4 regions of the Halobacillus sp. Cin3 genome follow, and region 1 is predicted to be linked to each of the others. Evidence: riboswitches for the same ligand, from Rfam matches in the RefSeq annotation. Region 1 holds a riboswitch; each other region holds the start of a gene.
The links. A riboswitch is a leader RNA that binds a small molecule or an ion and turns the genes downstream of it on or off. The one in region 1 is predicted to bind thiamine pyrophosphate.
Positions count from the first base shown of each region.

Region 2: it holds a riboswitch for thiamine pyrophosphate, as region 1 does, so the genes downstream of both, thiT (energy-coupled thiamine transporter ThiT) here and QMA39_RS05115 (YkoF family thiamine/hydroxymethylpyrimidine-binding protein) in region 1, are expected to answer to the same signal.
Region 3: it holds a riboswitch for thiamine pyrophosphate, as region 1 does, so the genes downstream of both, QMA39_RS09235 (acetylornithine deacetylase) here and QMA39_RS05115 (YkoF family thiamine/hydroxymethylpyrimidine-binding protein) in region 1, are expected to answer to the same signal.
Region 4: it holds a riboswitch for thiamine pyrophosphate, as region 1 does, so the genes downstream of both, tenA (thiaminase II) here and QMA39_RS05115 (YkoF family thiamine/hydroxymethylpyrimidine-binding protein) in region 1, are expected to answer to the same signal.

Region 1 covers NZ_CAMZMV010000001.1:945,965-948,164, forward strand. Annotated here, with positions in the region: gene QMA39_RS05110 (hypothetical protein) at 1-787, opposite strand, end outside; TPP riboswitch at 1,005-1,105, shown strand; gene QMA39_RS05115 (YkoF family thiamine/hydroxymethylpyrimidine-binding protein) at 1,198-1,800, shown strand; gene QMA39_RS05120 (ECF transporter S component) at 1,797-2,200, shown strand, end outside.
Region 2 covers NZ_CAMZMV010000001.1:194,998-197,197, reverse strand. Annotated here, with positions in the region: gene QMA39_RS01085 (phospholipase D family protein) at 1-443, opposite strand, end outside; gene thiT (energy-coupled thiamine transporter ThiT) at 545-1,111, opposite strand; TPP riboswitch at 1,199-1,297, opposite strand; gene QMA39_RS01075 (alpha/beta fold hydrolase) at 1,379-2,125, opposite strand; gene QMA39_RS01070 (SDR family oxidoreductase) at 2,103-2,200, opposite strand, start outside.
Region 3 covers NZ_CAMZMV010000002.1:216,655-218,854, forward strand. Annotated here, with positions in the region: gene QMA39_RS09235 (acetylornithine deacetylase) at 1-1,045, opposite strand, end outside; TPP riboswitch at 1,125-1,231, opposite strand; gene QMA39_RS09240 (GNAT family N-acetyltransferase) at 1,335-1,829, shown strand; gene QMA39_RS09245 (hypothetical protein) at 1,785-2,200, opposite strand, start outside.
Region 4 covers NZ_CAMZMV010000001.1:304,610-306,809, reverse strand. Annotated here, with positions in the region: gene tenI (thiazole tautomerase TenI) at 1-74, opposite strand, end outside; gene tenA (thiaminase II) at 71-766, opposite strand; TPP riboswitch at 876-983, opposite strand; gene QMA39_RS01730 (NUDIX domain-containing protein) at 1,028-1,468, opposite strand; gene QMA39_RS01725 (SDR family oxidoreductase) at 1,628-2,200, shown strand, end outside.

The sequences.
Region 1 (2,200 bases):
TCTTCAAATAATAACGGATGTTTTCCAATACTAAAGGTTTATATTTAGCATATAACGGATGCTGTGGGGACGATATTATGTCAGTCGGAAGAGCACCGTACCCACTTCCCCATTCCGAAGGATCCTGACTAAAGCAGTTCTCGCCTAAAGCAAGAAGGTGGGACTGCACCTGATCAAGTCCATAAGGCATTAGATTATGAACATGTCCTTTATGCTTGTCCAAGGAGATCAGTAGATTTTGAAAGCACTGCCATTCGTGGAAATCCATCTGACTGACACTCATCAAATGTTCTACAGCTTTAACAGCACCAGCCACACCCGTTTCCCAGGCTTCCGTATCCCGTTGGGAGCAGTCGATGAGAAAACCGGCCAATTCCGCCGCCGGGTTAAACATCCAGTTGGACTGCACCCCTTCCCTCCACGACCACCAGGGTGCATGAGGAAAATGGTTGACCTCAGGAACAACCGAGGGCCACATCCCTGATTGACGATCATACGAGCGAAGCAGGTAGGAAACCATCTGTTGAAGCATCGGCTCTTTGGAAGATACATTCAATTCAGTCAGCACTTGGGAAGCTGCCCATGTGGCCATTGGAGAAGAAGCTGGAAGTTGAAAATCCGGCTCAATTCCATGACCAAAACCTCCATCTTCATTTTGGAACGCACTCAAATAATCGAGAACTTTTTCTTTAGGACCTCTTCCAAAAAGAGCTTCCCATCTGGCGGCTTCCAATGGACGTGCATACCGCTTTATCCACCTGTTTGCCCGATGCATGTGATTGTTCATGCCTGTCTCCCCTTCCTGTTGATGGTATCCCTTGTCTTCTGATTGCCCGACTCTTTTATTCCACTCAATAAATGACGGATTCTATTACCCTCAGCGTACCACGATTGGAAGATTTTGAAAATGAACTCTATCGTTCGTATTCATAAAAAGAAGAATAAACATTTACAAATATTCCAACATCCGCTACGATAGAATCAATACAAAAAACTGTATACATATGAGGCACTAGGGGAGCTGCTGCGAGCGGCTGAGAGGATGATCCGACCCTTGGCACCCGAACTAGATAATACTAGCGTGGGGAAGTGCAGCCGTTCTATCAATCAGGCCTTTACAGGTTTTATTCATCGATCAACGGACTGCATTCCCATGGGATGCAGTTTTTTTGTGTTTAAAAAAAGGAGGAATGATGGATGGATCAAGTTTGTGGTACATCAAAAATTGCCGGATGTTCGTTTTCTATACATCCGATGAGTGATGAGTTTGCGGGTATAATTCTGGAAAGCTTAAAGAAAGTGGATACATCTAAAGTATGGCTCGATACCGATGATGTCACAACGACGGTACGGGGACGAGTGGAACATATTTTTGATGTGACGAAGGCCATCCTTCTTCATGTATCCAAAACAAATGTTCATGCGGCTTTTCATGCGACTTATTCAATTGGGTGCCCGGGAGATTCGGCTGGAGATACGTATATGGCTGAATCCCTGCACCGGAGGAATGAAGACGCCTCCCGCTCGATCACCCAGCCATTGGCAGCTAAGTTTTCCCTGTATCCAATGGGAGGGGGCAGCTATATGGATACAATATACAAGCAGATTGAAGCGATGAAATCGAAGGGCATCCAAGTGACGCCCGCCCACTATTCTACAAGGCTTGACGGAGATACCCATACGGTTTTCGAAGGGTTGGAAAATGTTTTCCGTGAGACAGAAGCTTCAGGGTCGTCTCACACCGTCATGACTGTATCGGTGTCGGTCAACAGCCCTTCCTCAAAGGAGAGCATCTTATGAAAAACTGGAAACTCAAAGAAATCGTTGTTCTATCTGTTTTGTCTGTCGTTTTCGCTGTTGTCTACCTCGCTTTCCTGCCTGTTGGAAAACTTCTCTCAGGTCTCTTTGGTCCAATCGGATATGATTTTATCTTTGGTATCTGGTTCATCGTATCCATCATTGCCGCCTATATTTTACGCCGCCCGGGCGCAGCTTTTCTCTCTGAAACCATCGCAGCGACAATTGAAGTTCTGCTTGGAAATGCTTCCGGACCTATTTTGATCTTAACGGGAATGGTTCAGGGACTCGGAGCCGAAAGTGCGTTTGCTCTGACGCGTTACCGGTCTTATCATCTTTCTGTACTCATGCTCGCCGGCGTGATGGCTGCCGTTTTCAGTTTTGCATGGGGGTATTTCCAATC
Region 2 (2,200 bases), 750 kb from region 1:
CGGATCGTTTCCGACTCATAGGATCCGTAGGTGGTATTGATTTGGTCGGTGATGAAGACAACTTCAAGGTCAGGCACTTCTTTCTTCCGTTCTAATATGGCATCCACGAGACGTCTGCTGATTTCGGGAAATTCATGCTTCCCATTGGTGTAGCCGTTGAAGAGAAACATATCAGCGACAATAAAATCATCCGCTCCTCCTATAGTGGAATACATTTCTTCAAAAACCTGAAGATCATGAACCGTATCCCCCTCTTGATTTTCATAGGAGAGGTCCCGGAAAAACTCGATATCCTCCATCTGGTGCACATCCCCTTTATAGGACACACCTTCAGGGAGCGCTTTCCATGAAGTATGATAGGCGATCATGACCGATAGGAGCAGCACAATCAAAAGCAGCAGCCAGACCCATTTCTTCTTTAGTAATCCTTTTATTCTTTTCATCCCTATCCCCCCTGGTCTCTGCCTGTCTTTTCACTCCACCGGTCCTTTTGAAACATGGAAAAAAAAGCCTTCTGCCGCTGTGGCAGAAGGCTTTTTTCATTTTAATGAAGCACGAGCTTCGGACGCTGTATAAACAAAAGACTGATTACAAAAGCGCTGAGGATAAACGCAGGCAGCATGTATCCACCATTATAAACGAGGGAATACAGCCAGACCGGCTGTCCTTCCGGAGCGAATTCGCCGTAAAAGATGATACCCGCCGCAAAATGACCGAAAAAACGGAGTACACTGCCAATAAAGCAGCCGGTAATGATCCAGCCGATCAAGGCTTTCGTTTCCTTGGAGCGGATCGCATTCCAAAGCGGTTTGGCCACGATTCCTGCCGCACCGATCACCGCAAACGCCACAATGTAGTCCAACAGCGTCTGCAAAGGGGTGATGATATAGGCACCGGTCAGAATCTGATAGATGCCGAGCAGCAGTCCGGTCGCTGCGCCGCCCTTCACGCCCCAGCGGAAGGCCATAATGAAGACCGGAACCATTGCAAACGAAACCGAGCCGCCCTGGGCCCATAATTTAAATGATAAAAACGGGATGATATCCAGTAGTAGTGCTAATGCGGAAAAGATCGCAATTTCAACTAAAAATAGTACTCTGCGGTTTCTCATTCCAGCATTCCTCCTTTAAAAAAAGACACAAAAAAAGCAATGCAGACAGGGACGCTTCCTGATGGAGGGATCCCGAATGCATTGCACCATCAAAAAAGCCGCCATCCCTGCGCCAGTACTAACTGACAGGTTCGAAGGGTCTGAACGAGGTTCACTCTCAGCCGCTAGGCTCCCCTTGTAGGCTTTGTACCGATTACTCTTCTTGCTATGCATCTATTATATCAAACTTCTTTCCGATGACAAATCTTATTTCCCGGGGAATAGAGTCTATTTTGTATTCGTATACCTCTGGAAGAATTCCAGACTGCGCTCGACAATCAAATCCTGGTCATGATCAAGAGTTGCGACATGGTAGCTGTTTTCCATATGGACAAGCTCCTTATGCTCCGAAAAGACCGAATCAAAGATCACCTCTGAATTATTTGGCGGGACGACGTGATCCTCATCCGAGACGAAAATCAGAATCGGGCAGTGAATCGTGTCAAGCCGCTTTTTCACATGATCCATTAAGACCGTAATTTCGGTAATGGATTTGACTGGTGTTTTGTCGTAGGCAAGTTCATCCTGATCGGGGTCTTTAATATCGGATCCGATGGCATCAAGAAAACGTTCTTCTGTCGCCGCGCTCTCCTCCATCACGGGGATATCGATAGCTGCATTGATCGGAATAACCCCTTGGACGCTCTTATGCTCACTGGCCATATAAAGGGCAAGCGTTCCTCCCATGGATAAACCGACAACAAAAATAGAGCTGCACCGTTCATTCAGCCATTGGTAGGCGCTCTCCACTGATTCAATCCAGTCCTTATAGGACGTCGCCTCCATATCTTCCGGTGCTGTGCCATGTCCTTTCAACCGCGGACAATAAACGGTATATCCCTCACGTGCGTATGCTTCAGCGAGCGGACGCATGCTCTGGGTCGTCCCTGTGAACCCGTGGGAAACGAGAATCCCCACCTCATTGCCCTCGTATTTGATTTCCTCTGCCCCATCAAGAATGCTGTACTCGGCCATCTGTTTTTCCTCCTTCTGCCTTGTTGGAACCTAAGATTCGTTTTAATACCGTTTTCTCGAGCCATGCCCATGGAA
Region 3 (2,200 bases), on a different contig from region 1:
GGAGCTGCTGTACCCCTGGATGAGCAGGATCAACAGAAAAGGCGGGGAAAATTTCTCCGCGGTCCTCAATCATGGACGTTCCTCCCCATTTGAATTGAGGGGCATGGTTTTTCAGCCATGGATCGGCCTGGGCGGCAGCACGGACATGTGCTTCAATTTCTTCGATCACATCTTCGTAATGCTCTTCTGGATAATAGTGCACGGTAATCCATAAAGCACAGCGGTCGGCGATAAAAGCCGCGTGCCTTCCACCTTCAATGACAGCAGGATTGATTGTCGTCGATCCAGGTGGAAAGCCCGGACTCGATTTCGTAACCGCCCAGTGCCGCTCCAATTCCTGCAGCGACTGGATGATTTTCATCATTTTTTCAATTGCCCCTGCTCCGTATCTTTTTCCACCGGCATGAATGATCGAACGGCGTTCCGCGTCGTGGAAGGTTTCCGGACTTTCAATCGTAATCCATCCGGTAATGACGCCTCCCTGCCCCTGAATGGCACAGTTACTCGTATCGGCTACGATGGCTAAATCTGCCTGATACCCTCTTTCTCCACAGGATTTTGTTCCTGCTTCTCCGACCTCTTCACCGACGACGGACTGCACATGAAGGTCGCCGGCCGGCTCGATTCCCGCTTCATGGAGCAATTTGAGTGCAAACAGAACAGCCGCCATTCCACCTTTCATATCCGCCGTGCCGCGACCGTACAAGCGGTCGTCCTTCAAGGTCAGTATAAAAGGATCATGCCCCCACGATTCCCCTTCATCCAGCGCAGCCACATCAATATGACCGTTTAAGATGAGACTTCTGCTATGTTCCCGGTCGGTTCCTTTTTTCGTTCCGACGACAATCGGATCACCGGGATACAGTTCCCATGTGTCTATTTCAAAATCCATCCGGCTTAAATACTCTTCTATGTACTGTTGTGCTTCCGCCGCATTTCGGGCTGGAGGGCTTAACGTCGGAAAGGCGACCAAATCCCCTAGAAGCTGGCGCATCTCCTCTTCCTTTTCCTCCACTCTCTGCAGCAATTCCTCTAACTGAATCATCGTACTCTCTCCTTCCATATAAAAAGCCCGCCCCTTCGAGAGAAGGAGCGGGCTTGATCATCATGTAAGAAAAGATCAATCATCGACCGCTTCACTTCCCTCCGCTGGTATGAGCCAGATCAGGTTGTAAGGGTCAAAGCTTCTGCTTTTCTCAGCCCGGTCATCAGGGCTCCCCTAGTGAAACATGCTATAAAACTGTTATTTTCATTACAACATAGGCGTCTGGAAAGGACAAGTCCTGTTCAATCGCGAAATGTAAACGGATGACGAATAGAACAGGAGGCATTGGATGAACATCAAAAAAGATGATTTAACAGGTGCGGAAGTACAAGCATTCATAAAGGAGCACCTTTTCAATATGACCCTGCACTCCCCGCCCGAAAGCATCCACGCATTGGATATAGAAAAATTAAAGCAGCCCGGCGTGACCTTTTGGACAGCCTGGGAAAAGGGAGAGCTGGCGGGAATGGGAGCGTTGAAAGAACTCCATCCGGCGCACGGAGAGATCAAGTCGATGAGAACAGCCTCTTCCCATTTAAGACGAGGCGTCGCCCATAGAATGCTCCAACACATCATAAATGAATCCAGTGATCGAGGGTATACACAGCTCTTTTTAGAAACCGGGTCTCAAAAGGCGTTCCATCCGGCTGTCCAGCTGTATAAGAAGTTCGGGTTTATTTTCTGCGATCCTTTCGCCGGCTACAAGGAAGACCCGAACAGCTTATTTATGACACTGAAACTAACGGATACTGTAATACATAGCCGCGGTGACCGCAACGGATAAGAGGACAGCCGCTGTCAGACTCCTCTTCAGGAAAGCAGCAGGAATTTTTTTAACGAGCGTGTAGGTGATTGGAAAAATGAAACTGATCGGTATGAGATACAAGCTTAAGAACATCGTAAAGACAGCCAATAACACAGCTAGAAGTGGTCCAATTAAAAGATACAGGCCCCACTCAATAAAAAAGCGTCCCAACGACAGCTGACTGCTTAAACGATCGGCTATCAAGGATAGGGGGAGGGCAAACACAGCATGCCCCAAATAGATATTGACTAAATTAAAATATAAGTTTCCTAACAGGTTGCTGTAATCCGATGTGAGATAAATAGAAACCAATAAAGCTGTTACAAAACTGCTGATTAAGGCAGCAAGAA
Region 4 (2,200 bases), 640 kb from region 1:
GGTTCAATCGCAGCCACCCTCGTGCACAGTTCCTCCCGGGACTGCCGCCCTGTGGATATGACATGCAGTTTCATTCACGTCCGGCTGCGATCGACTGTTTTATATCAAACGGCCATTCCTCCATACGGTAAGCCATTTCCCAGAACATATATTCATACTGACTGCTGATGATAAACAATTCCTTCATCCTGGCTCTGCCGGCATCTGTCTTCTTTTCAGCCAGTTCATCAAGACGCTCGATCTGCTCCTCTACAAGCGTCCGGAACCAATCCCCGCCGTAAGCCGCGATCCATTCCTGGTAGACCGGTTCTTCCGGCGACGACTCTTTCAAATGTTCGCCGACTTCATAATACAGCCAGTAGCACGGAAGAATCGTCGCAATCACATCCCCTAAGTCCCCGTTATACGCTCCTCTGTACATATGGGACGCATAAGCATAGGCCGTTGGTGACGGTTTGAACTGCTCCCGCTCTTCCTGCGTAATGCCCAGCTGCTTCGAAAAATTCTCATGAAGCCCAAGCTCTGCTTCGTACGTACTCTGAGCATGAGACGCCATATTGGCCATGACAGCCATATCTTCAGACTTTGCAGCTCCCAATGACTGGACACGGGCAAAATGGGACAGGTAATAGGAATCCTGAAGCACATAATAGCGGAACTTTTCGAGAGGAAGCGTTCCCTCTCCAATCCCCGTTACAAAAGGATGCTGAAAGCTTCCCTCCCAAATCTCATCTACGGCTTTTCTAATTTCTTCTGAAAATTTCATGTCCACTCTCTCCTTTGTTGAACGATCCGCCACTGATTTTTCCCACTAAAAAAGCCACTTTCCCCGGCATAGGAAAAGTGGCTGATATACATTTATTTTCATAGACATGTATAGGTATCGGCCACTTCCCTACGCTGGTATAAACCAGATCAGGTTCCAAGAGTCTTAAAGCATTACTTTAATCTCAGCCTTTGAGAAGGCACCCCTAGTGGATCGCTCGCTATTCAATTCTCTTTCATCGTAACACGTTAGAATTTTTTGTCAAAAATAGATTTTCGACTGCCGTTCCACTGCTTTCTGGATACTGTTGGCTGTCCAGGGAGGAATCGGGACGGGACTCTCGTTCAGATCGGGCTCTACCCAGACCATGTCCGCCACTTCTTCCGGGCTCTTTATATAAGGCTCTCCTTTGAAATCGGCAGTTAAAAATACGACATTCAGAACCTGGATATCCCCGATTAAAAAAGTATTGCTGTGTACATAGGTAAGGTCCCCATCCAAAATGAGGCCGATTTCCTCTTTGATTTCACGGCGGACGTTATCTTCCAGCACATCAAGGGAATCCGGACTGAACTCCATTTTCCCTCCAGGCAGCGAATAGAGACCGCCGGCATGCTCCTCTTCCGGTGACCGCTGAATGAGCAGAAACTGACCGTTTTTCATAATGGCCGCTTCTACGTTTATGATATAAGAATACGACATATACAAACCTCCTTTTTCATCCAATCCTTACCAAATTCGACACGACACACCAAACTCCTCTCCTTCCCGGAGAAAAGGTTGGTGAGCATATTCATTGTGTATCTTTCTCAAAAGCCGTACGATACTCTTTGCAATAAAAGATAAAGAGGTGTTCCAACCATGGATTTACAACTTAGAAATAAACTTGTCCTTGTGACCGGATCTACACAAGGAATCGGAAAAGAAATTGCGAAAACTTTCCTTGAGGAAGGTGCACGCGTCGTCATTAATGGACGTACTCAGGAAAAGCTCGATCGTATTGTAAACGAATTAAATCCTCACGGAGACATTCAAGGATTTGCTGCTGATGTGTCGACGAAAGAAGGCGCAGATGCGCTGATCCAAAAAGTCGAGGCCATCGGTGACCTGGATGTACTTGTGAATAATACAGCCATGTTTGAAGTGAAAGATGTCGAAGATGTAACCGATGAGGATTGGATGAATTACTTTGAAACCAACATCATGAGTGCCGTACGTTTGTCGCGTCATTTCCTTCCCAAAATGCTTGAACGGGATACCGGCCGGATCCTGAACATTTCCAGTGAAGCCGGCGTGAAACCGCTGGCGGAAATGATTCCTTATTCCACAACAAAAGGTGCGATTAACTCCTTGACCCGCGGCCTGGCGGAGCGTACAAAAGGCACCAACGTAACCGTTAACGCCGTCCTTCCTGGACCGACATGGACCGAGGGA